DNA from 4 places in the Kineococcus rugosus genome. Region 1 is predicted to be linked to each of the others. Evidence: riboswitches for the same ligand, from Rfam matches in the RefSeq annotation. Region 1 holds a riboswitch; each other region holds the start of a gene.
What was found. A riboswitch is a leader RNA that binds a small molecule or an ion and turns the genes downstream of it on or off. The one in region 1 is predicted to bind S-adenosylmethionine.

Region 1 (7,129 bases):
GCCTCGGCGAGCTCGCCGCGCGACCACGCCGCGCGGGCCCTGCGGATCTCGGTGGTCTGCGGGAACGAGCCGATGGTGGTCGTCGGCAGCGCCGGCAGGTCCAGGGCCTCGTCCTGCGCGGCGCGCCGGACGGCGTAGTCGCTGCGGCCGAAGGCGTCCGGGGTCAGGGCCGCGAGGCGCTCGCGCACCTGCGGGCGCACGACGCCGGGGGCGGTGAGCCGGTCGGCCAGCGCCGCGGCCGAGGCGGCCAGCTCGGCTTCGACGGCGGCCGCGTCGCCGAGCGCCCGGCCCAGCAGGACGACCTCGCCGACCTTCTGGTCGGCGAAGGAGAGCCAGCCGCGCAGCCGCTCGTCCAGCGCCGTCTCGCGGGCGACGTCGTGCGGGACGTGCAGCAGCGAGGTGGAGGTCCCGGCCACGACGTGCCCGGCGTGGCCCTCCAGCTCGCGCAGGGCGGCGAGGGCCCGCACGAGGTCGCGGCGCCAGATGTTGTGACCGTCGACGACGCCGCCGACGACCGTCTTGCCGGCCAGGACCGAGCGGTCGGCCGGGACGGCACCCTTCACCAGGTCCAGGGCCAGCCCGTCGACGGCGGCCAGGGCGGCGAGGTGGTCGCCCGCGTCGCCGTAGGGGGTGGCGACGAGCAGCCGCGGCCGGCCCGCGAGCGCGCCGAGGCGGTCGTAGGCGGCCCGCACGAGGTCGGTGAGCCCGTCGACGCCGGCGGTCGCGGAGTCGCTGACCAGGCCGGGCTCGTCGAGCTGCACCCACTCGGCGCCCGCGGCGGCGTAGGCGCTCAGGAGGTCCTCGTAGGCGCCCAGCAGGTCGTCGAGGCGGGAGATCGGCGCGAACCCCTCGGGGCTGCCGTCGGCGGCCTTCGCCAGCAGCAGGAACGTCACCGGGCCCACGACGACGGGCCGGGTGAGGAAACCGTCGGCCAGGGCCTCGGCGAACTCGCGCACGCCGCGGTCGTCGGCGTGCCGGAAGCGGGTGCCGGGGCCGATCTCGGGGACGAGGTAGTGGTAGTTCGTGTCGAACCACTTCGTCATCTCCAGCGGCGCCTGCGCCCCGCGGCCGCGGGCGATGGTGGAGTACCCGGCGAGGTCGACCCTGCCGTCCTCCCCGACGAGGTCGGCGAACCGCTCGGGCACCGCGCCGACGGCCACGGCCGCGTCGAGGACCTGGTCGTAGGCGGAGAACGACGACGGGATGGACGCGTCGTGGGCGGGCAGGCCCAGGCGGTTGAGGCGGCGGACGGTGGCGGCCCGGACGGCGGCGAGCGCGGCCTCGGTGGTGGCCAGGTCGGCCTTGCCGGACCACAGCGCCTCGAGGGCCTTCTTGGTCTCGCGGTCGGGGCCGATCCGGGGGTACCCCAGGATCGTCGCGGTCCACGCGGGCGTCCCGGTGGGGGTCGTGTCGCTCATCGGGTGGGTCCTCCTGCAGCGGCGGCCGCCGGGGCGGCCGGAGTGGGGTCGGCGGGTCGGGTCGCGGGTCGGGTCGCGGGTCGGGTCAGGTCGAGGTGGTCGAGGAGGTCCAGCGCGGGCGCGGCCGCGTTGAACGTGTACAGGTGCAGGCCGGGGGCACCGGCGGCGAGCAGCCCGTGCGCCAGGCCGGAGGTGAACGCCGTGGCCGCGCGGCGGCGGGCCCGGGGGTCCTCGTCGTCCAGGGCGGCGAGCAGGGCGCGGGGGGCCGGGACCCCGGTGAGCTCACCGATCCGCTGCAGCCGGCGGGCGTCGTCGGAGACGGCGAGGCCGGGCAGCAGGGGGATGGTGATCCCGGCGGCCCGGGCGCGGTGGACGAACGCGGCGTACTCGTCGGCCGAGAACGTGACCTGGCAGATCGCGAACCGGGCACCGGCGTCCTGCTTGGCCCGCAGGACGGCGAGCTCGTGCTCGTCGCGGCCCCGCGGGAACGCGGCGACGGCCAGGGTGAGCTCACCCTCGTCGAGGGGGCGCGACCCTCCCCGCAGGGCCAGCCGGCGCCGGTCGGCGACCTGGAGGAGTTCCACCAGGTCGCGGGCCGTGGCGACCCCGTCGGGGTGCGGGGCCCAGTCCGCGGCGCCGGCCGGCGGGTCGCCGCGCAGGGCGAGGACGTTGCGCACGCCGGCGTCGAAGAACTCCCCGGCCAGTTCCACGACCTCCCGGCGGGAGGACCCCACGCAGGTCAGGTGCGCCATGGCCGGGACGGCCGTGGTGCGCAGGACGTGGCACAGCAGGTCCCGGCTGGGCCCCCGCGTCGCCCCGGCCGCCCCGAACGTCACCGACACGAAGTCGGGGTTCGCCGCGAGCAGGTCGGACAGCTTGCGCCACAGGGTTTCCCGGCCACCGTCGGACCGGGGCGGGAAGAGTTCGAAACTGAGCGTGGGCCGCCCCGTCGCACCGGCGACGAGAGGCGCGAGCGTCATCGCGCGGTTCCCCGGCCGGGAACCGGGTAGGGGGTGGCGACATCGGTGGTGCGCATCACGAACTCCATCGGCCTGGCGTTAGCACCCTCGCCCGGGCTCGGGGGGTTGCTGCGGCGTCGTCGAGCCAGGACTCTCGGCCGCTCTGGATGGTGTGCTTCGAATGTAGACCGGCGCCGACGCCGGCCACAAGGGGTTCCCCCGAACGGCCCGCGACACGCCGACCTTGATTCCGGCCGGTCGCCCGTGGCAATCTCGCCCCAGGTCATGAGCGCCAGCGACAAGCCCCGGCTCGCTGGCCGGCAACCCTCCTCCGCGGTGGGGTGCCCCGGGTGACGACCTGGCCGGTTCCGAGGTGGTTCCGGCAAGCGCGGACCTCGCCGGGCGGGCCCCGGTCCTCCCGGCAGGGTCCACTCCCCGAGGAGACCTCGCGTGACGACGAGCACCCTGAGCCCCAGCCGCCCCTCCCGTCCCGCCCTCGCTCCCCTGCTGCCCGTCGTCGGCGCCGACACCGTCGTGCCGCTGGCCACCGGGGGCCGGGCCACCTACGTCAACCTGGACAACGCGGCCAGCGCCCCGGCCCTGGCCGTCGTGGCCGCCCGCGTCGCGCAGGTGCTGCCGCACTACGCCAGCGTGCACCGCGGGGCCGGGTACCTGTCCCGCGTCTCGACCGCGCTGTTCGAGCAGGCCCGGGCCCAGGTGGCGGGGTTCCTCGGGGCCCGCGGGGACGACCTGGTGGTGTTCACGCGCAGCACCACCGACGCCCTCGACCTGCTGGCCCGGGCCGTCCCGGACGGGGCCCGGGTGCTGGTCGCCGACGTCGAGCACCACGCGAACCTGCTGTCCTGGCAGCGCTCGGCGCGCACCACGGTGGTCCGCGGCGGGTCCGACGCGGAGGAGACCGCGAGCCTGCTGGAGGCCGAGCTGGCCACCGGGCGGTACGCGCTGCTGGCCGTCGCGGGGGCCTCCAACGTGACCGGCGAGGTGCTGCCGCTGCGCCGGCTGGCGCGGGCCGCGCACGCCGCCGGTGCCCGCATCGCCGTCGACGGCGCCCAGCTGCTGCCGCACCGCCGGGTCAGCCTCGCCGCCGACGACCCCGCCGACGACCTGGACTGGATCGCCCTGTCCGGCCACAAGCTGTACGCCCCCTTCGGGGCCGGCGCCCTGGTGGGCCGCCGCGACTGGCTGGACGCCGCCGAGCCCTACCTGGCCGGGGGCGGCGCCACCCTCGACGTGAGCCACGACGCGGTGCGCTGGGCGGACGGCCCGGACCGGCACGAGGCGGGCTCGCCCAACGTCGTCGGCGCGGTGGCGCTGGCCCAGGCGTGCGCGACGCTGGCGGCCCTGCCCACCGCGGCCCTGGAGTCCCACGAGGCCGCGCTGCGCGACCGGCTCGTGGAGGGCCTGGGCGCGCTGGAGGGCGTCGAGGTGGTGCGACCGCACCCGGCCGACGCCGTGGGGGTCGTGACCTTCACGGTCCCGGGTCGCCCGGTCTCGGAGGTCGCCGCGTACCTGTCGGCCGAGCACGGCATCGGCGTGCGCGACGGCCGGTTCTGCGCGCACCGGTTCGCGGACTCCCTGGGCCTGGTCGAGGGCGGGCTGCGCGCCTCGACCGGGGTGGGGACGAGCTCGGACGACGTGGACCGGCTCGTCGCGGCGGTCGGGCGCTTCCTGACCACCGGGCCGGAACTGCAGTACGGCGTCGTGGACGGCCACTGGGGTCCCCTGACGGACGCCCGGCCGGCTCCCGAGACCTTCCTCGGCCCGGTGCCCGAACCGCGCTGACCCGCCCGCGCGGCCGAACCCCGCTCACGCGACCGCGTGGACGTCCCGTGACCCACACCCCAGGAGTGACATGAGCCCGACCCCCTCGCCCGCAGCCCCCTCGGTGGACGCGCTGACCGCCGGGCGGGCCGTCGCCGGTGGCGCGCTGCTCGTCGACGTCCGCAGCGACGCCGGGCGCGCGGCCCACGGCGGACTGCCGCAGGCCGTCGTCGTCGCCACGACCGACGTCGGGCCGGCGTTCACCGTCGGTGGCCCCGGGGCCCTGCCACAGCTGACCGGACTGGACCAGGAGATCGTCGTGATCTGCGGTTCGACGGCCGGGTCGGGCCCGGTCGCCGCCGAGCTGCTCGCCGCGGGGTTCACGAACGTCGTGCAGGTCGACGGGGGCTTCCCCGCCTGGAAGGCCGCCGGGCTGGCGCCCGGGGAACCCGCGCAGGCCTGAGGTGACGAGCACCGCGGAGCACCGCGACCCCGCACCCACCCCGCACCGGGCGCGCCGACGGTGCACGATCCACCACCCCCGGCGGGGCGCCGGCGCCCGCCGCGTGGCGGGCCGGGCCTCAGGGCACGGGCTCGCTGTCGGGGCGGGGACCACCGCCGGCACCGCGGACGTCCCCGGACAGCAGCGCGTGGAGCTCGGCCTCGAACTCCGCCCAGCTCAGTTCACCGGGACCCGGTTCCGGTTCGGTGTCGACCGGGGACCAGGGGAACCCCCACTGACCGTGCCCGGCCAGCGCCAGACCCTCGACGACCGCGCCTCCGAAACTGGTTGCGGCAGCGCACAAACGCGTCCACACTCGATGTCCTCGCACCTCGCACCTCCGCTCTCGGGTGCCTCACTGTGACACACCCGCACCGATCCGCAAGGGCCTTCGCGAGGTTTCCGCCGCGAGGGTTCCCCGGTGCGGCGCCCACCGGCCGGGGACGGTGGGGGACGGCGCGCCCGACCCCCACCCCGTGACCCCTCCCCCCAGATCAGGAGCAGACATGCCCACCCCGTTCCACGTGTTCCTGGAGGTCGACGGCGGCGGGTGGCACCCGGCCGCCTGGCGCCGCTCCCGCACGACCCCCGACCAGGTGTTCTCCCCCGCCCGGCTCCGGGAGTTCGCCGTCACGGCCCAGGCCCAGGGCCTGACGGGGCTGACGTTCGAGGACAGCACCAGCACCAACCCCCGCAACCCCGTCGGGCACCTCGACGCCGTGCAGCGGGCGGCGTTCCTGGCCGGGACGACCGACGCGATCGGGTTGCTGCCGGTGGCCGCGACGACGTACGCCGAGCCGTTCCACCTCGCCGCGCAGATCGCCTCCCTCGACCACTCCAGCCACGGGCGGGCCGGCTGGGTCGCGACGACCTCACCGGCGCAGACCGCCCGGGCCGTGGACCTGCCCGTGCCCGCGGACCCGGCGGCCGAGCTCGCCGACGTCGTCCGCGCCGTGCGGGCGCTGTGGGACTCCTGGGAGGACGACGCGGTGATCCGCGACGTCGCCACGGGCCGCTACGTCGACCGCGACCGCCTGCACCACGTCGACGTCGTCGCGGACACGTTCTCCGTCAAGGGCCCGCTCACCGTCCCGCGGTCCCCGCAGGGCCAGTCGGTCGTCGCCGTCCACGAGCGCGACCTGACCGACCGGACCGCGGCCGACGTGGTGCTCAGCGGCGACGAGCGGGCCCGCCGCCGCGCGGGCGGCCCGCTCGTCGTGCTCGACGTCGAGTTCGCCCTGGACACCGAGGCCCACCCGGCGCCGGACCGCCTCGCGGCCCTCGACGCCGACGGCACCGCCCCGGACCTCGGCCGGATCCGCTGGGCGGGGTCGGGCGAAGGCCTGGCCCGGTACCTGGCCGGGCTGGCCGGCTCGGTGGACGGCGTCCGGCTGCACGCGGCCGTCCTCGACGAGGACCTGCGGGCGCTGCTGCGCACGACCCTGCCGGCGCTGCGCGTCGCCCGGCTGCTCCAGCCGCCGGTCGCCGGCGCGACGCTGCGCTCCACCCTGGGCCTGGCCCGACCCGTCAACCAGTTCGCCACGGCCTGAGGACGCCCCACGATGACCCACCCCACGACCGACCTGCGCTACCCCGACGCCGTCGTCCACTTCGGCGTGTTCTTCCAGGGCGTCAACCACAGCACGATCTGGTCGGACCCGCGCAGCGGTTCCCAGCTGCACCCCTCCACGTTCACCCAGCTGATCCAGACCGCCGAACGCGGCCTGTTCGACGCGTTCTTCCTGGGCGAGGGCCTGCGGTTGCGCGAGCAGCGCGGGAAGATCCACGACCTCGACATCGTGGGCCGCCCCGACGCGCTGACCGAGCTGGCGACGCTGGCGGGCCTCACGTCGCGCATCGGGCTGGTCGCGACGCAGAACACCACGTACAACGACCCCGCCGACCTCGCCCGCCGGCTGGCGTCGCTGGACGTGCTGTCCGGCGGACGTGCCGCGTGGAACGTCGTCACCACCGACAACGCCTGGACGGGCGCGAACTTCCGCCGCGGCGGGTACCTGGACCACGCCGACCGGTACGAGCGGGCCGAGCGGTTCGTGAACCTCGCCAAGGCCGTCTGGGACAGCTGGGACGGGACGGGTTTCACGCCGGTGACCTCCCGCGACCGGTTCTTCGACGTGGAGATCACCCCGACCGTCCCGCGCAGCCCGCAGCAGCACCCGGTCCTGTTCCAGGCGGGCGACTCCCCCGCGGGCCGCGACTTCGCGACCCGCACGGCCGACGTCATCTTCTCCCGGCACGGGACCCACCACGCCGACGCCCTGGAGTTCGCCGACGACATCCGCCGCCGCACGGTCGCCGCGGGCCGCCCCGAGGGCGACGTGCTGATCCTGCCCGGCACGCAGGTCGTCGTGGCCGACAACGAGGCCGAGGTCGAGGAGAAGGCCCGCTGGGTCCTGGAGCAGCAGGTCACCCCCGCGACCGCGCTGTCCCTGGTCGGGCAGGTGTGG
Region 2 (7,129 bases), on a different contig from region 1:
GTCGAGGAATCCGCTGAAGTCCATGCTCAGGCCTCCTCGTCCGCGTGGATGCCCGCGGCCCGCAGCGCCTCCAGCGCCGCGTCCGCGGAACCGGTGAGCTCGTACGTCAGGGAGCCGACGCGGCGTTCGCGGATCTCCGAGACCCCGCCGTACACCAGTTCGGCGGTGGTGCCGTTGTCCCGGAACGCGGCGTCGATGCGCTGCTGCAGACCGGGTTCGTCGGTGACGCGGACGCTGACGAGCCGGCCCGGGTGGTGGGTGCGCAACCGCGCGAGGGTGTCCGCCGACGGCCGGTCGTGGGTGGCGCTGCGGACGAACCGCTGCGCGGCGGGGGTCTGCGGGGCGGAGAACACGTCGTAGGTGTCCCCGACCTCCACGACCCGCCCGTCCTCCATGACGGCGACGCGGTCGGCGATCTGCCGCACCGCCTCCATCTCGTGGGTGATGACGACGATCGTCACCCCCAGCTCGACGTTGACGCGCCGCAGCAGCGACAGGACCTCGGTGGTGGTCTCGGGGTCCAGGGCGCTGGTGGCCTCGTCGGCCAGCAGCAGCGGCGGGTTCGTCGCCAGCGCGCGGGCGATGCCGACGCGCTGCTTCTGCCCGCCGGACAGCTGCTCGGGGTAAGCGTGGGCGCGGTCGAGCAGCCCGACGAAGTCGAGCAGCTCGGCGGTTCGCCGGTCCCGCTCGGCCTTCGCCACGCCCGCGACCTTCAGCGGGTACGCCACGTTGCCCGCGACCGTCCGCGACCGGAACAGGTTGAACTGCTGGAAGATCATCCCGATTCTCGACCGGGCCGCGCGCAGCTCGCCCTCGGACAGCGTCGTGAGGTCCTGGCCGGCGACGACGACGCTGCCCGAGGTCGGCTTCTCCAGGGCGTTGATCAGCCGCACGAGCGTCGACTTCCCGGCGCCGGAGTACCCGATGACCGCGAGGACCTCGCCCTGCGCGACTTCCAGGGAAACGGCGTCGACCGCCGCGACGGAGGACCCGTCGCGGCGGTCGAAGCGCTTGCTGACCTCCGTCAGCGCGATGAGAGCGGTCACTTGCCCGCGGCGGCCTTCGCGTCGGCTTCGACCTTCGCGGTCTCCGCCTGCAGGTCGGCCGCGGAGGTGTCCTGGACGACCGCGCCGGGGTTCTCCTGCAGGAAGACCTCCTGCACGGCCGGGTCGTGCCACAGCGCCGCGAGGTCGAGGTACGTCTGGTTGCCGGTGTCGGCCTTGCGCGCGGTGAAGATGTTGACGTACGGGGCGGCGGCGGCCGCGGACGGGTCGTCGGCGACGATGATCTGGTCGTCGGTGAGCTTCGCCTTGGTCGCGTAGTCGTTGTTCACGATCGCGGCGACGACCGACCCGGACTGCAGGGCGCTGGCGGTCTGGTCGGCGGCCACGGTGGTGACGTCCACCTTCGCGGACTCGATGTCGCTGGTCTTGGAGAACGCGTTGCCGCCGTCCTTCAGCGTGACCAGGCCGGCCTCCTGCAGGACGAGCAGACCGCGGGCCTCGTTGATGGCGTCGTTGGGGATGGCGACCTTCGCGTTCGCCGGCAGTTCCTCGACGGACCCGGCGGTGAGGGAGTACAGCGGCAGCGGGTACACGGCCGTGGCCCCGATGGGCTGCAGGTCGTCGCCGGAGGTCGCGTTGTAGTTCGCGAGGTACTGGATGTGCTGGAACTGGTTCAGGTCCAGCTGCTCCTGCGACAGCGCCGGGTTCGGCTGGCTGTAGTCGGAGAAGTTGACCAGCTCGACGTCGACGTCCAGCGTCGACTTCGCGAGCTCGGTGTACGTCGTCCAGTACTGCTGCGACTTGTCGGCGACACCGATCTTCACGGTCTTCGCCTCGCCGGCTCCCGCGGCGGTCGTGCTGGTCGAGTCGTCCCGGTTGCCGAGGACGAGGGCCACGACGACCACGGCGATCACGACGACGGCGGCGACGAGGCCGATGAGCAGGCCGCGGCGCTTCGGCTTCTCGGGCAGGGCGGGGGCGTTGGACACGGGGGACACTCCGGAGGTCGTACGGGCGGGCGCGCGGCTCGCAGGGCTCCCGTGATCGACCGGCGTCCGGCGATCCGCGCTTGCCGGACGGGTCCGTCCGGCCAGGTCCTCACCTGGGGCACCCCACCGCGGAGGAGGGTTGCCGGACAGCTAGCCAGGGCTTTCCGCTGTCACTCATGACCTGGGAGGACTCTAACACCGGCTGTCTGACAGCGTGGACGGTCCCGCCGATCCGCCCGCGCGGGGGTCAGCCGCGCGCGGGGGGCAGGGCGTGGGGCAGGACGACGGCCTGCGCGGCGACGGTGACGCCGGCGGTCGTGGTCAGCGACGGGCTGCCGTGCAGGACGTACCCGTCGGCCAGGGCGGCGCTCACCTTCTCGCAGAACGACCGGTCGTCGGGGCCGGTCAGCAGCCGGTAGGCGAGCTTCTGGGGGGCGTCCTGGGGGGTGGGGTCGCTCATGCGCCGAGGCTACCGACGCCCAGCCCGTCCCGGGCGGCGCGCAGGTCCAGGTACCCCAGGGCCACGTCGGCCAGGGCGTCGGCCCGCCGCGTCGGCGCCCCCGGCGCCCAGCGCTGCTCGTCGTATTCGCGCGCCGCGCGGCCCAGCGCCCCCAGGCTGACCGCGAGCTCGCGGTCCAGGCGAGCGGCCAGCTCGGCGGGCGTGGGCGGGTCCGGGCGCAGGCCCTCGCCGTCCCCGGCCCGCAGCTGCCCCAGGACCTCGTGGTCGGTGCCGTCCCCGACCGTCCAGAACCGCACCGGCCGGTCGACGAGGTGGTTCCACACCGGCGCCCGCGCCGACCGGAACGTCAGGGTCACCGGCCGGGTCGCCAGCCCCGAGGCGGCCAGCCAGTGCCCGGCGGCCGGCGGCTGCGCGCCGTGCGCGCAGTCGGCCTCCTCGGCGTTCGTCACCAGGGCCACCCGCACCGCCCCCGCGTCCTCGAGCACGTCGCGGCGCGGGCCCAGCAGGGCGCCGAACACCCACGCCTCCTCGACCCGCAGCCGCACGATCCCGGCCGGCTGGCGGCTCACGTGCGCGCAGCGGTCGGCGACCTCCTCCAGCGTCCGCACCGCGGTGGTCCACTTCACGTCGGCCAGTGTGGCCGACCCGGCGGCGAGGTTGCGGGCCGGGCCGTGGCCGGGCCTAAGCTTCGCCGGTGGATTCGACCGAGCTCAGAGCCCTGCAGAAGCCGTTGAAGGACTCCTACCGGGAGGACCCCGCCCAGGCGCTGGTCCCGGCCCGGGCGGTGGCCGTCCTGGACGGGCAGTCCATCGGCGTCTCGGTCGACGGCTTCGCCGGGACGACCCGCGCCGGGCTGCACCCCGCCGCCGGCGGCGACGGCACCGAGGCGTGCTCGGCCGACATGCTCTGCGAGGCCGTGGCGGCCTGCGCCGGGGTGACCCTGCGCAGCGTCGCGACGGCCATGGGCGTCGAGCTGCGCAACGCCTCCGTGGCCGTCGACGCGCACTGGGACGCCCGCGGCACCCTCGGGGTCTCCCGCGAGGTCCCGATCGGGATCACCGACGTCACCATCACCTTCGACTTCACCTCCGACGCCGACGAGGCGACGGAGGCGAAGATGGTCTCCCTCGCCGAGCGGTACTGCGTCATCGCGCAGACGCTGCAGGTCCCGCCGAAGGTCACCGTCCAGCGGGCCTGACCGCCGCCCGGGCGGTGCGCGGCGGCGGGAGCCTCAGCGGTCCTCCTGCCGCCGCACCGCCGCCCGCCCGAACACCGCGACGACGACGAAGCCGATCGCGAAGGCCAGCAGGACCCCGAGGTTCGCGTACGCCCACTCGCCCTCGCGGCCCCCGACCGGGCCCAGCAGGTAGCCCTGCCAGGTCAGCCAGCTCGCGCCGCCGTTGGTCACCAGGCCCCAGCCGACCACGGTGGCCACGACCATCGTCGCCACCGGCAGCACCCGCACCGAGCCGTACCGGCCCCGGGCGTCGAGCAGCTCGGCCTCGGCGTACCCGCGCCGGCGGGTCGCCAGGTCGGCCAGGAAGATCCCCGCCCACGCCGCGATCGGCACGCCCAGGGTGATGAGGAACCCCTGGAACGGGGTGAGGAAGTCGGCCGAGAAGAACGCGATGTACGTGGCGCCGGCGACCATGAGGGCGCCGTCGAGGAGCACCGCCACCGGGCGGGGCACCCGCAGCCCCACGTTGAGCAGCGCCAGCCCCGAGGAGTAGATGTCCATGACGGCGCCGCCGACCAGGCCCAGGACGGCCACCACGACGAACGGCACGAGGAACCACGTCGGCAGGATCGCGGTCAGCGCCCCCACGGGGTCGCGGCCGACGAGCTCGCTCAGCCCCGGGTCCGACCCCACGACGAGCGCGCCGAAGACCAGCAGCACGGCCGGCCCGATCGAGCACCCCAGCGTCGTCCAGAGCACCACCCCGGCGCTGGAGGCCTCCCGCGGCAGGTAGCGGGAGTAGTCGGCGGCGGCGTTGGCCCAGCCCAGGCCGAACCCCGTCATGACCATGGTGAAGGCGCCGACCACGGCCGCGGTGTCGCCGCCGGGGATCGCACCCACCACCGCCAGGTCGACGGAGTGGGCGGCGAAGCCGATGTAGGCCACCGTCAGGACCGCCGTCACGATCGTGATCCAGCGCTGCATCCGCATGATGACGCCGAACCCCAGGGTGCCGCCGAGCACGATCAGCCCCACGACCACGACGAGGGCCACGAGCTTCGTGCCCGTCCCGCCGCCGGCCCCGAGCCGGTCCAGGACGGTGGACGTGGCCAGCACCGCGACGGCCGCCAGCGACGTCTCCCAGCCCAGGGTCAGCAGCCACGACACCAGCGACGGCAGCCGGTTGCCGTGGACCCCGAACGCGGCGCGCGACAACGTCATCGTCGGCGCCGAACCCCGCTTGCCGGCGATCGCGACGAGCCCCACGACCACGTAGGACGCCACGACGCCGGCGACCGAGACGAACGTCGCCTGCCAGAACGAGATGCCGAACCCGAGGACGAACGAGCCGTAGCTGACGGCCAGCACCGAGACGTTGGCGGCGAACCACGGCCAGAACAGGTCCCGCGGCCGGCCGTGCCGCTCCTCCTCGGCGACGGCGTTGACGCCGTTGAGCTCGACGCCGACACCCCCGACCCGGGCCTCGGACGTCGCGGGGACCTCGCTCACGGCTGCTCCTCGTGGGCCGGGCGGAACCGGGCCGCCGGGTGGTCGGGGGGCAGCCTCGCGCGGCCGGCCCCGAAGATCGCTTCTCGCAGCGTAGAGCCTGCCGCACGCTCGGCCGGTCCGTCGACGAGGCCGCGCCGGCGCAGCTCGGGGACGACCTGCTCGCAGAACTCCCGGTAGGAGCCGGGCACGACGAACGGGGTGAGGTTCACCCCGTCGATCCCGGTCCGCTCGACCAGCGCCTGCAGGTCGTCGGCGACGTCGACCGCCGAACCGGTCAGGACGAACTCGCGCATCCCGTAGCGCAGGAAGTCCGCGCTGGCCCGGGCGACCGTCTGGCCCCGGTACCGCTCGACCTGGGTGCGCCCGCCCTCGGTCCGCAGGTCCGAGAAGCTGCCCGCCGGGTCCAGCGCCGCCAGGTCGATCCCGGTCATCGCCGCGTAGTAGGCGCGGGCGGCGTCGGGGTCCACCCAGGACAGGTACTCCTCGAGCCGGGCGCGGGCGTGGGCGCGGTCGCGGCCCAGCACGACGCTCACGCCGGCCAGGGTGCGCACCGACCCCGGGGCCCGCCCGTGCGCGGCGGCGCGGGCGTGCACGTCCTGCACGTGCCGGCGCAGCGACGCCGCGTCCCGGCCCTGCAGGAAGACGACCTCGGCGTGGGTGGCCGCGAACTCCCGGCCCCGTCGGCTGGCCCCGGCCTGGAGGATCACCGGGGTGCGCTGCGGGGAGGGCTCGACCTTGAAGTACCCGTGCGAGGAGAACCACCGCCCCTCGTGGTGGACCTCGTGCACCCGGCGGGGGTCGGCGTACCGGCGGGCGGCCTTGTCGGCGAGCACCGCGCCGTCCTCCCAGCTGCCCTCGAACAGCCGGTAGCTGAGCTCGAGGTGCTCGTCGGCGACGTCGTACCGCACGTCGTGCGGCGGCAGCGCCTCGCGGCCGTGCAGGGCGCTGACCACCGGCGAGGACGTCGTGACGACGTTCCAGCCGATCCGCCCCCGCGTCAGGTGGTCCAGCGTCGCGAACCGCCGCGCGTTGGGGTACGGGCCCTCGAAGGTCGTCGAGGCCGTCACGGCGAAACCCAGCCGGCCGGTGACGGCGGCCATGGCCGGGACCAGCAGCAGCGGGTCGTTGGTCGGCATCTCGACGGCCTGCTCGAACGTCACGTCCGGGACGACCCCGCCCAGCACCGGGTACCCGGGGGAGTCGGCCAGGAACAGCAGGTCGAAACCCCCGTCCTCCAGGAGCCGGGCCAGGCCCGTCCAGTGCGCGAGGTCGGTGTACCGCGACGACTCCTGCTCCGGGTGCGCCCACATCCCCTGGCTCGTGAGGTTCGGCCCGTTGATCTCGAACGCCGACAGCAGCAGGCTCACGCGGTGCCCAGCCAGTCCGCCAGCCCCCGCCCCAGGCGCTGCCGCGTCGCCGCGCTCATGCCCTCCACGCGCAGCCCGTGGCCGGCCAGGGCCGCGAGCTCGGTGTCCGGCAGCCCCCACACGTCCCGGGCCACCGCGTACTGGTCGCTCACGCTGCGCCCGAACCACAGCTGGTCGTCGGCGTTCAGGGTGACGCCGACCCCGGCGGCGTGCAGGACCGGGGCCGGGTGCGAGGCCAGGTCGGCGACCACGCCGAGGGCGACGTTGGACACCGGCGCGACGTCCAGCACGATCCCGGCCTCGACCAGCCGCTGGACGAACCGCGGCTCCTCCACCGACCGCACGCCGTGGGAGATCCGGGTGGCGCCCAGGACGTCGACGGCCTCGGCGACGCACTCCCACCCGCCGGTCTGCCCCGCGTGCGCGACGACGGGCAGCCCCGCCGCGCGGGCCGCGGCCGCGCACCCCGCGAAGCGCCCCAGCCCGGAGGGCTCCTCGAAACCGGCGGTCCCGAACGCGGTCACCCCGGCCCCGGCGAACTCGACGGCGATCGCGGCGAGGTCGGCGGCGATCGGCTCGTCCTGGTCGGTGTTGACCGTCACCAGCGCGCCCACCTCGACGTC
Region 3 (7,129 bases), on a different contig from region 1:
TCGAGGATCCAGCAGGAGAACGCCAGGTGCAGGGGGGTGCTGGTGTGGTGCACGTCGGCTTTCGGCGCGGTCCCGCACGGGGTCCCGTCGTCGGTCAGGAGCACGACGAGTTCCACGGTCGGGTCGGCAGGCGCGAGGGTCACCCCCAGAAGGTAAGCGGTCCCCGGAGCGGTCGCGCGCGAGGAACGCCGACACGCCGTCGGCGACACCCCGCGCCGCGGTGATCCGGGCCCGGGGGCGCCGGGGCGGGCCCGCGCCCGGCGCCCCCCGGTCTCACGGGTGGACGATGATCTTGACCGCGGTGTCCTTGTGCTCCACGAGGGTGGTGAAACCCTGCTCGACGAGGTCGTCCAGCGCGATGCGGCCGGTGATGAACGGCGCGAGGTCGATCCGGCCCGAGCGGACCAGCTCGATCGTCTCGGGGTGGTCGCGGCGGTAGCCGATGATGCCCCGCAGGTCGATCTCCTTGTTGACGAGCTTGGTCATGTCGACGGTGGCCGGGTGGCCCCAGATCGACACGTTCACCACGACCGAGACGGGTTTGACGACGTCCAGGCACAGGTCCAGGACGGGGTCCACCCCGGCGCACTCGAACGCGGTGTCGGCGCCCACGCCCCCGGTGAGTTCCAGGACGCGGGCCTTCACGTCGTCGCGCGAGGGGTCGAGGACGTGGTCGGCGACACCGGTGGACAGCGCCTTCTCCTTGCGGGCCCGCGTGAGCTCGACCAGGACGGTGGTGACCCCCAGGCCCTTGAGCACGGCGGCCACGAGCAGGCCGATGGGGCCCGCGCCGCCGACGACGGCGACGTCACCGGCCTGCGCGCCGCTGCGGGCGACGGCGTGGTGGGCGACGGAGAGCGGTTCGATGAGCGCGGCCTGGTCGAGGGGGACGTCACCGACGGCGTGGACCCACCGCGCGTCCACGACCACCTTCTCGGCCAGGCCGCCGCCACCGCCGGCCAGGCCGATGAAACCCATGTCGACGCAGACGTTGTAGTTCCCCGCGCGGCACGGGGCGCACCGGCCGCAGACGAAGAACGGCTCGACGACGACGGCGTCGCCGACGGAGAACCCCTCGACCCCCTCACCGATCTCGGAGACCGTGCCCGAGAACTCGTGGCCGAGGGTGACCGGCGGTTCCTCACCGGTCAGCGGGTGGGGGTGCCCGGGGTGCGGCACGAAGATCGGGCCCTCGAGGTACTCGTGCAGGTCGGTCCCGCAGATGCCGCTCCAGGCGACGTCGATCTTCACCGTCCCCGGGCGCACCCCGGGTTCGGGGACGTCCTCGACGCGGATGTCCTTCCGCCCGTGGAAACGTGCTGCCTTCATGGCTGGGGCCACCTCCGTGATCGGTTGTCGGCGACGGTTCGCGGACGCCCCATGCCACCTCCCGCGTACGCTGCGGTCGAGGGTTGCAGGGGGTTGCGGTGCAGATGGGTGAGCCGGCCGTGGGTGCCGGGCAGGATCCCCGGGAACTGGCGCGCCGGTTGCGGCGCACCCGGGAGGCGGTGCTGGGGTCGCGGCGCCGGCCCGCGGACGTCCGCCCGGTGATCGCCGCGTCGTGGGAGCGCGTGCGGCGCAGCGACCTCGACCCCTCCGGCGGCGTCCCGGGCCGGTACCTCGACGGGGCGGGGCTGCGGGAGCGGCGCGCGGGCACCGCGCTCGTCGACGCGCTGCCGGCGGTGCGGGCGCACCTGCGGGCCGCGGCGGACGCCGTGGGCCAGGTCGTCGTGGTCGCCGACGCCGGTGGTGCGGTGCTGTGGCGGCAGGGCTCGCCCGCCGCCCGCCGCCGCGCCGACGCGCTGGGTTTCACGGAGGGCTCGGTGTGGACGGAGGACTCCGTCGGCACGAACGCCATCGGCACGGCCCTCGTCGTGGACGCCCCGGTCCACGTGTTCGCGGCCGAGCACTACGCCGAGACGCACCAGCCGTGGACGTGCGCCGCGGCTCCCGTGCACGACCCGGCGGGCCGCGTGCTGGGCGTCGTGGACCTCTCCGGTCCGGCCGCGACCGTCCACCCGGGGACCCTGTCGCTCGTCGCGGCGACCGCGCGGGTCGCCGAGCTGGAGATCGCGGCGCTGCACGAGCGCCGGCACCGGCCGCTGGCCGCCCTCACCGGTCCCGGCGTGCTCGTCGTGGCCCGGGACGGGTGCGTCGTCGGGGGCGCGTCGGCCGGTTCCCCGGTCACGGTCCGCGACGGTCGCGCGGTCGTCCCCGGGGTGGGGCGCTACACCGCCGAGGAGGTCCCGGGGGGCTGGCTGCTGCGCGCGCCGGACCCCGCGCACGTCCCCGCCCGCCTCGAGCTGACCGGGACCGGCGTCCGGTGGTGCTCGCCGTCGAGGACGGTCGAGGTGCCGCTGTCCCCCCGGCACCGGCAGCTCGTGGAGCTGCTCGCGGCCAGCCCGCGGGGGCTGTCCGCGGCGCAGGTGGCGCAGCGGCTGTTCGGGGACGGTGCCCGCGCGGTGTCGGCCCGGGCCGAGCTGTCCCGCCTGCGACGGCTGCTCGGCCCGGTCCTGGCGTCACGTCCCTACCGGCTCACCGTCCCGGTCGGGGAGCGCTGAACCCCACCGCTCAGACGGGGACGGGGGCCGTCGCGGCGGCGACGGCGTCGTCGAGCTCGGCCCCCAGCCCCAGGTCCTCCCCCGCCACCAGCCGGGCCTCGAGCTCGCGCACCCGGGGGATGACGAGCTCCCCGAACGCCTCGACCTCCTCCTTGACGTGCAGGAAACCCAGCAGCAGCAGGTCGACGCCGACGAGCCGGTACGCCAGGACGCGGCGCGCCACCTCGTCGGGGGTGCCGACCAGCCCGGTCCGGAACCCGTCGTTGTACTGGACGAGGTCGCGGAACCCGCTGTCGGCCCACATGCCCTTGCCGTCGCGGGTGGAGTTCCCGGCCTCCTGCACCGCGGCGCCGAACCCCTCGACCTTGGCGCGGTCGGCCTTGGCGATGATCTCCTCCAGGACGGCCTCGGCCTCCTCGCGGGTGTCGCGCACCAGGGCGAACCCGTTCAGCCCGAACCGCACCGACCGGCCGTTCGCGGCGGCCAGCGCGCTGACCTCCCGCACCCCGGCGGCGGCGTCCGCGATCGACTTGCCGTTCATGAAGTACCAGTCCGAGACACGGCCCGCCATGGCCTGCGCGGCGGTGGAGTTCCCGCCCTGGAACACCTCGGGCGCGGCCGTGGGCTGCGGGCGGAAGGTGATGTCGGTGGCGTTGAAGAACTCCCCGGACTGGCTGTAGCCGTCCTGGCTCCACACCCCGCGCAGCAGTTCGATGAACTCCTCGGACTGCTTGTAGCGGTCGTCGTGCTCGTGCCAGGTGACCCCGAGCTGCGTCGCCTCGTCCTTGAACCAGCCGGACACCACGTTCAGCGCGAGGCGGTTGCCGGTGAGCTCCTGGGCGGTCGCGGCGAACTTCGCCAGGACCCCCGGGTGCCAGAAGAACGGGTGGACCGCGGCGATGACCTTCAGCCGCTCGGTCGCCAGCAGCAGGGCCAGGGAGAACGACGTCGACTCGTGCTGGGCGTCGGCCCCGTAGGAGGCGAGGTAGCGCACCTGGGTGAGGGCGTACTCGAACCCGACGCGCTCGGCGGCGCGGGCCACCTCGACGTTGTAGGCGGGCTCGTGGCTGGTGCGCTGCTCGATCGTCGAGACGACCAGCCCGCCGGAGACGTTGGGGACCCAGTAGGCGAACTTCAGGGGCTCGTGCAGGGACATGACGCGGCCGCTCCTCCATCGGTCCTGGCGGTAGCACCCCCCAGGGGGGGGTTGCTGCGGCATCGTCGAGCCAGGTCTCTCCGCCGCTCTGGATGGGATCGGTGCACCCTACCCCGGTGACGGGCCGGCGCGCCGGGGAACGCCGACGCCGCTCCCGGTGACCGGGAGGGGCGTCGGCGTTCGGGCGGGGCGTTCGGACGGGGCGTTCAGACGGGGGTCGGCACCACGCCGGCCAGCACCAGGCACGAGACCGCCAGGACGACGAGGATCGCGACGTCCAGCCCGCGCGAGCGGACCGCGAGCGCCCCCGCGACCCGCACCGGCAGCACCAGCCGCAGGACGGCGGCGACGGCCAGGTCCGCCCCGAGCAGCACCCCGCCCGGGGTGGGGCCGGCCAGCAGCGTCAGCACCAGCGCGAGGACGATCCCGCCGACGAGCGTCAGCAGGACGGCGTTGCCCGGGGTCGGGACGCGCTCGGTGGTCACGGTGCCGACGCTACCGGCGGGTCTCAGTGCGCGAAGTGGCGCGCGCCGGTGAAGTACATCGTGACGCCGGCCTTCTCGGCGGCCTCGACGACCTCGGCGTCGCGGATGGAACCGCCCGGCTGCACGATCGCCCGGACCCCGGCGTCGAGGAGGATCTGCGCCCCGTCGGCGAAGGGGAAGAACGCGTCGGACGCGGCGACCGAGCCGGTGGCCCGGTCCGCGCCGGCGCGCTCGACGGCCAACTTGCAGGAGTCGACGCGGTTGACCTGGCCCATGCCGACGCCGACGGAGGCGCCGTCCTTGGCGAGCAGGATCGCGTTGGAGCGCACCGAGCGGACCGCGCGCCAGGCGAACTCGAGGTCGGCCAGGACCTCCGGGGAGGCCGCCTGACCGGCCGCGAGCGTCCAGTTCGCGGGGGCGTCGCCCTCGGCGTCGACGGCATCGAGGTCCTGGACGAGGACGCCACCGGAGACGTGGCGCCACTCCCGGGCCTGCCGGGAGTAGCCCTCGGGCAGCTGCAGCAGGCGGATGTTCTTCTTGGCCCGCAGGACCTCCAGCGCGTCGTCGTCGAAGCCGGGGGCGATGACGACCTCGGTGAACACGTCGGCGACCTGGGCGGCCATGGCGGCGGTCACGACGCGGTTGGCGGCGATGACGCCGCCGAAGGCGGAGACGGGGTCGCAGGCGTGGGCCTTGGCGTGCGCGTCGGCGACGTCGGTGCCGGTGGCGACGCCGCACGGGTTGGCGTGCTTGATGACGGCGACGGCCGGCGCGTCGAAGTCGTGCGCGGCGCGCAGGGCGGCGTCGGCGTCGACGTAGTTGTTGTAGGACATGGCCTTGCCGTGCAGCTGCACGGCCTGCGCGATGCCCGGCGCGGACGTCGGGTCGACGTAGACGGCGGCCTGCTGGTGCGGGTTCTCGCCGTAGCGCAGGACGTCGGTGCGCTCCAGGGCGACCCCGGCGACCGCGGGCCAGCCCCGGTCGGCGTCGTCGAGGGTCTGCTCGGCGAACCAGGACGCCACGGCGGTGTCGTAGGCGGCGGTGTGCGCGAACGCGGCGGCGGCGAGCCGCTTGCGGGCGGTGAGGTCGAACCCGCCGTCGGCGACGGCGGCGAGGACGTCGGCGTACTTCGCGGGGTCGACGACGACGGCCACGCTGGGGTGGTTCTTCGCGGCGGCGCGGACCATGGAGGGGCCGCCGATGTCGATCTGCTCGACGACCTCGTCGTACCCGGCGCCGGAGGCGACGGTCGCGGCGAACGGGTAGAGGTTCACGACGACGAGGTCGAAGGGCTCGACGTCGAGCTCGGCGAGCTGGCGGACGTGGTCGGGCAGGCGGCGGTCGGCGAGGATCCCGGCGTGGACCCGCGGGTGCAGGGTCTTGACGCGGCCGTCGAGGCACTCGGGGAACCCGGTGAGCTCCTCGACGGGGGTCACGGGCACGCCCGCGGCGGCGATGCGGGTCGCGGTGGACCCGGTGGAGACGAGGGCGACACCGGCCGCGTGCAGCCCCCGGGCGAGCTCCTCCAGGCCGGTCTTGTCGTAGACGCTGACCAGCGCGCGCTTCACGGGGACCTTCGTGACCTGGGGGTCCATCAGCGGGGTGCCGTCCTCTCGGGGTGGGGGGTCGCGCGGGCCAGTCGCCCGACGACGTCGACGAGCAGTTCGCGCTCGCGGGTCTTGATGCGCTCGTGCAGGGAGGCCTCGTCGTCGTCGTCCAGGACGCGCACGGCGACCTGGTCGAGGATCGGGCCGGTGTCGACGCCGGCGTCGACGAGGTGCACGGTGCAGCCGGTGACCTTCACGCCGTGGGCCAGGGCGTCGCGGACGCCGTGGGCCCCGGGGAAGGAGGGCAGGAGGGCGGGGTGGGTGTTGACCAGGCGGCCGGCGAAGGCGTCGACCACGGGGGCGCCGAGGATGCGCATGAACCCGGCGAGGACGACGAGGTCGGGGTCGCGGCGGGCGACCTCGGCGGCGAGCGCGGCGTCCCAGGCGGGGCGGTCGGCGAAGTCGGCGGGGCTGACGGTGAAGGTCTCGACCCCGGCGGCGGCGGCCCGCTCCAGCGCGGTCACCCCCGGCTTGTCGGAACCGACGGCGACGACGCGCCACTGCGGGTCGTCGGCGTCGAGCAGGGCCTGCAGGGTCGAACCGGATCCGGAGGCGAGGACGACCACACGTGCGGACACGTGGGCAGACTCTAGTCGCCGGGGCGGTCCGCGCCGCAACGCGCCGCGGGGCGGTCCGGCGGCCCCGTCAGGGGGTGGGGCGGTCGTCGCCGAGGAGCTTGCGCGGGGTCCCGGGGGCGCCGGCGGCGGCCCCGGGCAGGTCGATCACCAGTTCCGCCCCGCGCCAGGCGCGCCACGCCCGGCCCAGCAGGACCGCGAGGACGGCGCCGGCGGCGACCTCGCCGGCGACGACGGCCCCGGTCAGCAGCGCGTCCGGGCCGACCTGCCCGAGCCGGCCGTGCCCGAGGGCGCCGGAGGCCAGGGCGGACAGCAGCGCGACCCCGGCGCCGGTCAGCGCGCCCTGGACCAGCGCGGTGGCGCAGCGGTGCAGCAGCCCCTCGACCCGGCGGCCGCGGCGGGCGGCCAGCACCTGGGCGAGCGCGCCGACGAGGACGGGCGCGGCGACGGCGGCCCACGCCAGCGCCGGGGTGGCCCCGGGCGCGGGCAGCGCGCCCAGGACGGGGACGGTCGGCAGCACGTCCAGCGACGTCCCGCCGGGGGCCACGGAGGTCCCGGTGCCCACGGCGAAGCCCGTCCCGCTCGTCCAGGCCACCCCCCACACGGCGAGGGTGGGCAGCAGCAGCGCCTGCGCGAGGGTGAGCAGCGCCCCGCCGACCAGGCCCGGGGTCAGAGCCCGGTGCAGCGCGAGGACGTCGTCGCGGCCGTGGAGCAGCGCGGCCGCCACGACGAGGGAGCCGACGGC
Region 4 (7,129 bases), on a different contig from region 1:
GGTGCGGGCCGTGGCGGTCCACCCAGCTCACGCCGCCGAGGACGCCGGCCGGTGCGGTCAGGTGGCCGAACCCGCTCCAGTCGAAACCCTCCCCCGTCACCACGGCCCCGCCGAGGGCGGCGCCGTGCCCGGCGAGGAACTTGCTGGCCGAGTGCACGACGACGTCGGCCCCGTGCTCCAGGGGGCGCAGGAGGTAGGGCGTGGCGAAGGTGTTGTCGACGACGAGGGGGACGCCGTGCCGGTGCGCGACGGCGGCGACGGCGGGCAGGTCCAGGACGGTGTTCTTGGGGTTGGCGACCGACTCGGCGAAGAAGGCGCGGGTGGTGGGGCGCACGAGCCGCTCCCAGTCCTGCGGCCCGGCGGCGAAGTCGACCGCGATGCCCAGCCGGGCGAAGTTCTCCAGGAACAACCCGCGGGACCCCTCGTACAGGTCGGCGGCGGCCACGAGGTGGTCCCCGGCACCGAGGATCCCCAGGAGCGCGACGGTGAGGGCGGCCTGCCCGGTGCCGAGCAGGACGGCGTCGGTGCCGCCCTCCAGGACGGCGAGCCGGCGTTCCACCGCGGCCGTCGTCGGGTTCGCCATCCGCGTGTAGACGTACCCGTCGTCCTCCCCGGCGAAGCGGGCCCGGGCCTGCTCGAAGTCGTCGAAGACGAACCCCGCGGTGAGGTGGACGGGGGTGACGCGGGCGCCGGTCACGGGGTCGGGTTCAGCCCCGGCGTGGACCTGCTGGGTGGCGAAGGACAGGGGGGTGTGCGGGACGTGCGGCATCGCGGGACCTTCCGGGAGCGGTTTCGAGGACGTCGGGGCGGTCAGGCCCGACAGGTCGTCCCGGCACCGCGCAGCAGGTCGATCACGAGACGTCGCGTCAGCGGTGCGTGCTCCATCGGGGTTCCTCTCCCATCGGTCCTGGCGGGAGCACCTACCCGGGAGGGCGGTTGCTGCGGCGTCGACGAGCCAGGTCTCTCGGCCGCTCTGGATGGCTCCCCCAGTGGAGGGCACGCGACGCCGACCTGTCAAGCGCTTCACACGATCGGGGGCGGCGGAACCCGGTGCCCTCGACGAACCCGCCGGCGTCGTCACCCCTCACCGGGCTCGCCCGCCGGAGAGGACGTCGAGCACGGCGACGAGCCGCGCCCGCCCCTCAGCGCCGTCGCACCCGGATCGGGCCCTTCGCGGTCGAGGGGTCGACGACGCGACCGCCCTGGGTGATCTCGGCCTCGCCGGCGGCCACGAGCCGGCGCGCGGCGGACCGCGCCGGTTCCACCAGCCCGCGCCAGTCGTCGTCACCGCCGACGGCGCGGGCCACCTCGCTGGGGCAGACGGTCTTGGAGGGACCCCGCTCGTCGAGCAGCCGGCGCAGCGTCGCCTCGAGGTCGGCGTCGAGGTCCTTCGACGACCGGGCCCGGCGGCGGCAGGCGTCGGAGCAGTACTTCACCGCGTCCCAGTCGCGCTCCCACTTCTTGCGCCAGGTGATGGTCCGGCCGCAGACGGCGCAGTCCTTGGCGGCCGGGGTCGCCGCCCGGGTCGTCCTGCGTGTGGGCACGGCCACCTCCTCCGGCGCCCAACGTGACACACCTCGGGTGCGTCCGCGACGGGAGCGGGCTAGGTTGGCCCCTGACACTTGCACGTTCAACGACTCGGGAGGCCCCAGTGAGCGACGTGAAGCTCGCGATCGTCTACTACTCCGCCACCGGCACGGTCCGGACGATGGCCGAGAGGCTCGCCGCCACCGGCGAGCAGGCCGGCGCGGAGGTCCGGCTGCGCCAGGTCCAGCGCCAGCCCACCGGCGGGGAGAAGGCCGCCACCGACGAGCAGGCCGCCGAGGCCGAAGCGGGCAGGGGCGCTCCGGGCGTCACCGCCGAGGACGTCGTGTGGGCCGACGCGGTGCTGTTCGGCTCCCCCACCCGCTACGGCAACATCGCCGGGCAGCTGAAGACCTTCATCGACTCCCTCGGCCCGCAGTGGGCCCAGGGCCAGCTGGCCGACAAGGTCTACGCCGGCTTCACCGCCTCCCAGACCGCCCACGGCGGCCAGGAGACCACCCTCATCGCGCTGTACAACACGATCTACCACTTCGGGGGGATCATCGTCCCGCCCGGCTACACCGACGGTTCGAAGTTCGTCGACGGCAACCCCTACGGCGTCAGCCACGTCACCGGCGGCGCCAACGACATCCCCGTCGGCGACGTCACGAACACCGCGCTGGACCACCTCGTGCAGCGCGTCGTGGGCCTCACCCGCAAGCTCAAGGGCTGAGCACCCCCATCACGACGGGACCCCCGCACCCCGGGAGGGGTGCGGGGGTCCCGGTGCTCGCGGGTCAGCGGGCGGCGGAGCCCTCGACGTAGTCGGAGTTGTCCGACTTCACCCACGCCATGAGCTTGCGCAGCTCGCGGCCGGTGGCCTCGATCGGGTGCTGCTCACCCTTGGCGCGCAGCTCCTTGAACTTCGGGGCCCCGGCGTCCTGGTCCTCGATGAAGTTGCGGGCGAAGGTGCCGTCCTGGATGTCCTTGAGGACGTCCTTCATGCGCTCCTTGACCGAGGCGTCGATGACGCGCGGGCCGGAGATGTAGTCGCCCCACTCGGCGGTGTCCGAGACGCTCCAGCGCTGCTTGGCGATGCCACCCTCGTACATGAGGTCGACGATCAGCTTCAGCTCGTGCAGGCACTCGAAGTAGGCGACCTCCGGCTGGTAGCCGGCCTCGATGAGGACCTCGAAACCGGTCTGCACGAGGGCGGAGGCGCCACCGCACAGGACGGCCTGCTCACCGAACAGGTCGGTCTCGGTCTCTTCGGTGAAGGTGGTCTTGATGCCGCCGGCGCGCAGGCCGCCGATGGCCTTGGCGTAGGCCAGGGCCAGCTCCCAGGCGTGACCGGTCGCGTCCTGCTCGACGGCGACGATCACCGGGACGCCGCGGCCGTCGACGTACTCGCGGCGCACCAGGTGACCCGGGCCCTTGGGGGCGACCATGACGACGTCGACGTCGACCGGGGGCTTGATGTAGCCGAAGCGGATGTTGAAGCCGTGGCTGAAGAACAGCGCCTTGCCGGCGGTCAGGTTCGGCTCGATGGCCTCGGCGTACAGACCGCGCTGCAGGTGGTCCGGCACCAGGACCATGATCACGTCGGCGGCCTTGGCGGCCTCGAACGGGGTGAGGACGGTCAGGCCCTGCTCGGTCGCCTTGGCCGTGGACTTCGAGCCCTCCTTGAGGCCGACGACCACGTCGACGCCGGAGTCGCGCAGCGACAGCGCGTGGGCGTGGCCCTGGCTGCCGAAGCCGATGACGGCCACCTTCTTACCGGTGATCTTGGACAGGTCGGCGTCGTCGTCGTAGAACATCTCGGCCACGTGGGGTTCTCTCCTCGGGTTTCTTCTCGGGGGTCGTGCGGGTCAGGCGGAACGCAGCGCGCGGTCGGAGATCGCGCGCCCACCGCGGGCGAGCGCCACCGAACCGGACTGCACCAGTTCGCGGATGCCGAACGGCTCCAGCACGCGCAGCAGCGCGGCCAGCTTGTCCGGGCTGCCGGTCGCCTCCACCGTCACCGCGTCGGGAGACACGTCGACGACGTGCGCGCGGAACAGCTGCACGGTGTCGAGCACCTCCCCGCGCGCCGAGGCGTCGGCCCGGACCTTCACGAGCAGCAGCTCGCGCTGGACCGAGGCGCCGTCCTCCAGCTCGACGATCTTCAAGACGTTGACCAGCTTGTTGAGCTGCTTCGTCACCTGCTCCAACGGCTGCCGCTCCACGTCGACGACGATGGTCATCCGGGAGATCTCGGCGCGCTCGGTCGGTCCGACCGTGAGGGAGTGGATGTTGAAGTTCCTGCGCGCGAACAGCGAGGTGACGCGCATCAGGACACCGGGTCGGTTCTCGACCAGGACGGACAGGGTGTGGCGGGACATCAGGAGATCACCATCTCTTCGCCGTCCTCGGAGGACACGATGTCGGAGTCGACCTCGCGGTCCCACTTCGGCGACAGGCCGCGGGCGTACTGGATGGCGTCGTTGCTCACGCCGGCCTCGACCATCGGCCAGACCATGGCGTCGCGGTGGACGCGGAAGTCGATGACGACGGGAACGTCGTTGATCGCCAGGGCCTTCTCGATCGTGGCGTCGACGTCCTCGGGCCGGTCGCAGCGCAGCCCGACGCAGCCGTAGGCGTCGGCGAGCTTGACGAAGTCGGGGATGGGCGCGGCGTGCTCGCCGTGGTGGTCACCGGAGTGCAGGTCGGTGTTGGAGTACCGCTCGGAGTAGAAGAGCGTCTGCCACTGCCGGACCATGCCCAGGGAGGAGTTGTTGATGATGGCGACCTTCAGCGGGATGCCGTTGAGGGTGCAGGTCGCCAGCTCCTGGTTGGTCATCTGGAAGCAGCCGTCGCCGTCGATGGCCCACACGACGGTGTCCGGCCGCCCGACCTTGGCGCCCATCGCGGCCGGCACGGAGAAGCCCATGGTGCCCAGGCCGCCGGAGTTGATCCAGGTGCGCGGGTTCTCGTACCGGATGAACTGCGCGGACCACATCTGGTGCTGGCCGACGCCGGCGACGTACACGGCCTCGGGGCCGGTGAGGGCGCTGATGCGCTCCAGGACGAACTGGGGGGCCAGGGTGCCGTCGGCGGAGTCGGCGTACCCCAGCGGGTACGTCTCCTTCCAGGACCGGGTCTGCTCCGTCCACGCCGTGAGGTCGGCGCGGCCGGCCTCGAACTCGGCCGCGACGGCGGCCGTGAGCTCGGCGATGACGAGCTTGGCGTCGCCGACGATCGGGACGTCGACCTCGCGGTTCTTGCCGATCTCGGCCGGGTCGATGTCGGCGTGGATGACCTTGGCCTCGGGGGCGAAGCTGGACAGCTCGCCGGTGACGCGGTCGTCGAACCGGGCCCCGAGGGTGATGAGCAGGTCGGACTTCTGCAGGGCCGTGACGGCCGCGACGGTGCCGTGCATGCCGGGCATGCCCAGGTTCTGCGGGTGCGAGTCGGGCAGCGCGCCGCGGGCCATGAGCGTGGTGACGGCGGGGATGCCGGTGAGGTCGGCCAGGGCGCGCAGCTCGGCCGAGGCGTCGGCCTTGATGACGCCGCCGCCGACGTACAGCACGGGGCGCTCGGCCGCGGCGATGAGCCGGGCCGCCTCGCGGATCTGCTTGCCGTGCGGGCGCACGACGGGGCGGTAGCCGGGCAGGTCGACGGTCTCGGGCCAGGTGAAGGACGTCGTGGCCTGCAGCGCGGACTTCGCGACGTCGACCAGGACGGGGCCGGGCCGGCCGGTGGCGGCGAGGTGGAAGGCCTCGGCGACGGTGCGCGGGATGTCGGCCGGGTCGGTCACCAGGTAGTTGTGCTTGGTGATCGGCGTGGTGATGCCCGCGATGTCGGCTTCCTGGAAGGCGTCGGTGCCGATGGCCTTGGCGCCCACCTGACCGGTGATGGCGACCATCGGGACCGAGTCCATGTTGGCGTCGGCGATGGGGGTGACGAGGTTCGTCGCCCCGGGGCCGGAGGTGGCCATGCAGACCCCGACCTTGCCGGTGGCCACGGCGTACCCCTCGGCCGCGTGGCCGGCGCCCTGCTCGTGCCGGACGAGGATGTGCCGGATGTGCGGGGAGTCCATGAGGGGGTCGTAGGCCGGCAGGATCGCGCCGCCCGGGATGCCGAAGACGACCTCGACCCCTACCGCCTCGAGGGAGCGGACGAGGCTCTGGGCGCCGGTGAGCTCGGCGACGGGGAGCTTGGGGTCCAGGGGCAGTTGCTCTGGCATCTGGGTGTCCTCCTCGGGCGGTGCCGTCCACGGTGTCGTGCTCCGGACGCCCGGCGTGTTCGGTCCGCCGGACGCAAAAAGACCCCTCAGCCAGGGAAGGCGTGTGAGGGGTCGCGCGCTCGGCCGAACTGACTCAGCCGGCGCGCTGTCCGATGGCTACGAGGAACCGCATGGGGGGAACGGTAGTCCCCTCTCGGCCCCGTGTCAGCCGGCGGACCCCCGCGTCTCACCATGTGAGACGCGGGGTCCAACCCCTGGACGGCTCAGCGGCAGACGGCGCCGGTGGAGGCGGACTGCACCTGCTTGGCGTACTTGGCCAGCACCCCGCGCGTGAACACCGGCGGCAGCGGCTCCCAGCCCTCGCGGCGCGCCGCCAGCTCCTCGTCGTCGACGAGGACCTCCAGCGTCTTGCCGGCGACGTCGAGGCGGATCCGGTCGCCGTCGCGCACGAACGCGACGGGGCCGCCGTCGACGGCCTCGGGGGCGATGTGGCCCACGCACAGCCCCGTCGTCCCGCCGGAGAAGCGGCCGTCGGTCAGCAGGAGCACGTCCTTGCCCAGCCCGGCGCCCTTGATCGCCCCGGTGATCGCGAGCATCTCGCGCATCCCCGGACCGCCCTTGGGACCCTCGTAGCGGATGACGACGACGTCGCCGGCCGAGATGGTGCCGTCCTCCAGCGCGTCGAGCGCGGCGCGCTCGCGCTCGAAGACGCGCGCGGTGCCCTCGAAGACCTCGGAGTCGAAGCCGGCGCTCTTCACGACGGCCCCGCCCGGGGCGAGGTTGCCGGTGAGGACCGTGATGCCGCCGGTCTTGTGGATCGGGTTGTCCAGCGCGCGCAGCACGACGCCGTCGACGTCCGGCGGGGCGATGTCGGCGAGGTTCTCGGCCATCGTCTTCCCGGTGACGGTCAGCGCGTCGCCGTGCAGCAGCCCGGCGTCGAGCAGGGCGCGCATCACGACGGGGATGCCGCCGATGCGGTCGACGTCGACCATGACGTGCTTGCCGAACGGCTTGAGGTCGCCCAGGTGCGGCACCTTCCCGGCGATGCGGTCGAAGTCGGCCAGCGTCAGGTCGACCTCGGCCTCGTAGGCGATCGCGAGCAGGTGCAGGACGGCGTTGGTGGACCCGCCCAGGGCCATGACGACGGCGATGGCGTTCTCGAACGCCTCCTTGGTGAGGATCTGCCGGGCGGTGATCCCGCGCCGCAGCAGCCCCACGACGGCCTCGCCGGACTTGCGGGCGAACCCGTCGCGGCGGCGGTCGGTGGCCGGCGGGGCGGCGCTGCCGGGCAGCGACATCCCCAGCGCCTCGGCGGCGGCGGCCATGGTGTTCGCGGTGTACATGCCGCCGCAGGCCCCCTCGCCGGGGCAGATGGCGCGC

Region 2: it holds a riboswitch for S-adenosylmethionine, as region 1 does, so the genes downstream of both, ACRYM6_RS18195 (MetQ/NlpA family ABC transporter substrate-binding protein) here and ACRYM6_RS16830 (methylenetetrahydrofolate reductase) in region 1, are expected to answer to the same signal.
Region 3: it holds a riboswitch for S-adenosylmethionine, as region 1 does, so the genes downstream of both, sfnG (dimethylsulfone monooxygenase SfnG) here and ACRYM6_RS16830 (methylenetetrahydrofolate reductase) in region 1, are expected to answer to the same signal.
Region 4: it holds a riboswitch for S-adenosylmethionine, as region 1 does, so the genes downstream of both, ACRYM6_RS04090 (O-acetylhomoserine aminocarboxypropyltransferase/cysteine synthase family protein) here and ACRYM6_RS16830 (methylenetetrahydrofolate reductase) in region 1, are expected to answer to the same signal.

Annotation. Positions count from the first base shown of each region.
Region 1 covers NZ_JBJLSJ010000030.1:35,360-42,488, forward strand. Annotated here, with positions in the region: gene metE (5-methyltetrahydropteroyltriglutamate--homocysteine S-methyltransferase) at 1-1,418, opposite strand, end outside; gene ACRYM6_RS16830 (methylenetetrahydrofolate reductase) at 1,415-2,398, opposite strand; SAM riboswitch class I at 2,460-2,551, opposite strand; SAM riboswitch class IV at 2,659-2,772, shown strand; gene ACRYM6_RS16835 (aminotransferase class V-fold PLP-dependent enzyme) at 2,828-4,180, shown strand; gene ACRYM6_RS16840 (rhodanese-like domain-containing protein) at 4,251-4,622, shown strand; gene ACRYM6_RS16845 (LLM class flavin-dependent oxidoreductase) at 5,168-6,211, shown strand; gene ACRYM6_RS16850 (NtaA/DmoA family FMN-dependent monooxygenase) at 6,224-7,129, shown strand, end outside.
Region 2 covers NZ_JBJLSJ010000035.1:25,043-32,171, forward strand. Annotated here, with positions in the region: gene ACRYM6_RS18185 (methionine ABC transporter permease) at 1-24, opposite strand, end outside; gene ACRYM6_RS18190 (methionine ABC transporter ATP-binding protein) at 27-1,046, opposite strand; gene ACRYM6_RS18195 (MetQ/NlpA family ABC transporter substrate-binding protein) at 1,043-2,002, opposite strand; SAM riboswitch class IV at 2,065-2,175, opposite strand; gene ACRYM6_RS18200 (DUF1737 domain-containing protein) at 2,241-2,453, opposite strand; gene ACRYM6_RS18205 (DUF7711 family protein) at 2,450-3,079, opposite strand; gene ACRYM6_RS18210 (OsmC family protein) at 3,148-3,651, shown strand; gene ACRYM6_RS18215 (purine-cytosine permease family protein) at 3,685-5,139, opposite strand; gene ACRYM6_RS18220 (NtaA/DmoA family FMN-dependent monooxygenase) at 5,136-6,506, opposite strand; gene ACRYM6_RS18225 (adenosine deaminase family protein) at 6,503-7,129, opposite strand, start outside.
Region 3 covers NZ_JBJLSJ010000014.1:31,012-38,140, forward strand. Annotated here, with positions in the region: gene idi (isopentenyl-diphosphate Delta-isomerase) at 1-143, opposite strand, end outside; gene ACRYM6_RS09890 (2,3-butanediol dehydrogenase) at 274-1,329, opposite strand; gene ACRYM6_RS09895 (GAF domain-containing protein) at 1,434-2,561, shown strand; gene sfnG (dimethylsulfone monooxygenase SfnG) at 2,572-3,717, opposite strand; SAM riboswitch class I at 3,730-3,816, opposite strand; gene ACRYM6_RS09905 (DUF3017 domain-containing protein) at 3,924-4,202, opposite strand; gene purH (bifunctional phosphoribosylaminoimidazolecarboxamide formyltransferase/IMP cyclohydrolase) at 4,226-5,797, opposite strand; gene purN (phosphoribosylglycinamide formyltransferase) at 5,797-6,426, opposite strand; gene ACRYM6_RS09920 (cell division protein PerM) at 6,455-7,129, opposite strand, start outside.
Region 4 covers NZ_JBJLSJ010000005.1:95,530-102,658, forward strand. Annotated here, with positions in the region: gene ACRYM6_RS04090 (O-acetylhomoserine aminocarboxypropyltransferase/cysteine synthase family protein) at 1-769, opposite strand, end outside; SAM riboswitch class I at 879-984, opposite strand; gene ACRYM6_RS04095 (DUF3253 domain-containing protein) at 1,143-1,544, opposite strand; gene ACRYM6_RS04100 (flavodoxin family protein) at 1,652-2,257, shown strand; gene ilvC (ketol-acid reductoisomerase) at 2,322-3,350, opposite strand; gene ilvN (acetolactate synthase small subunit) at 3,393-3,905, opposite strand; gene ACRYM6_RS04115 (acetolactate synthase large subunit) at 3,905-5,749, opposite strand; gene ilvD (dihydroxy-acid dehydratase) at 6,013-7,129, opposite strand, start outside.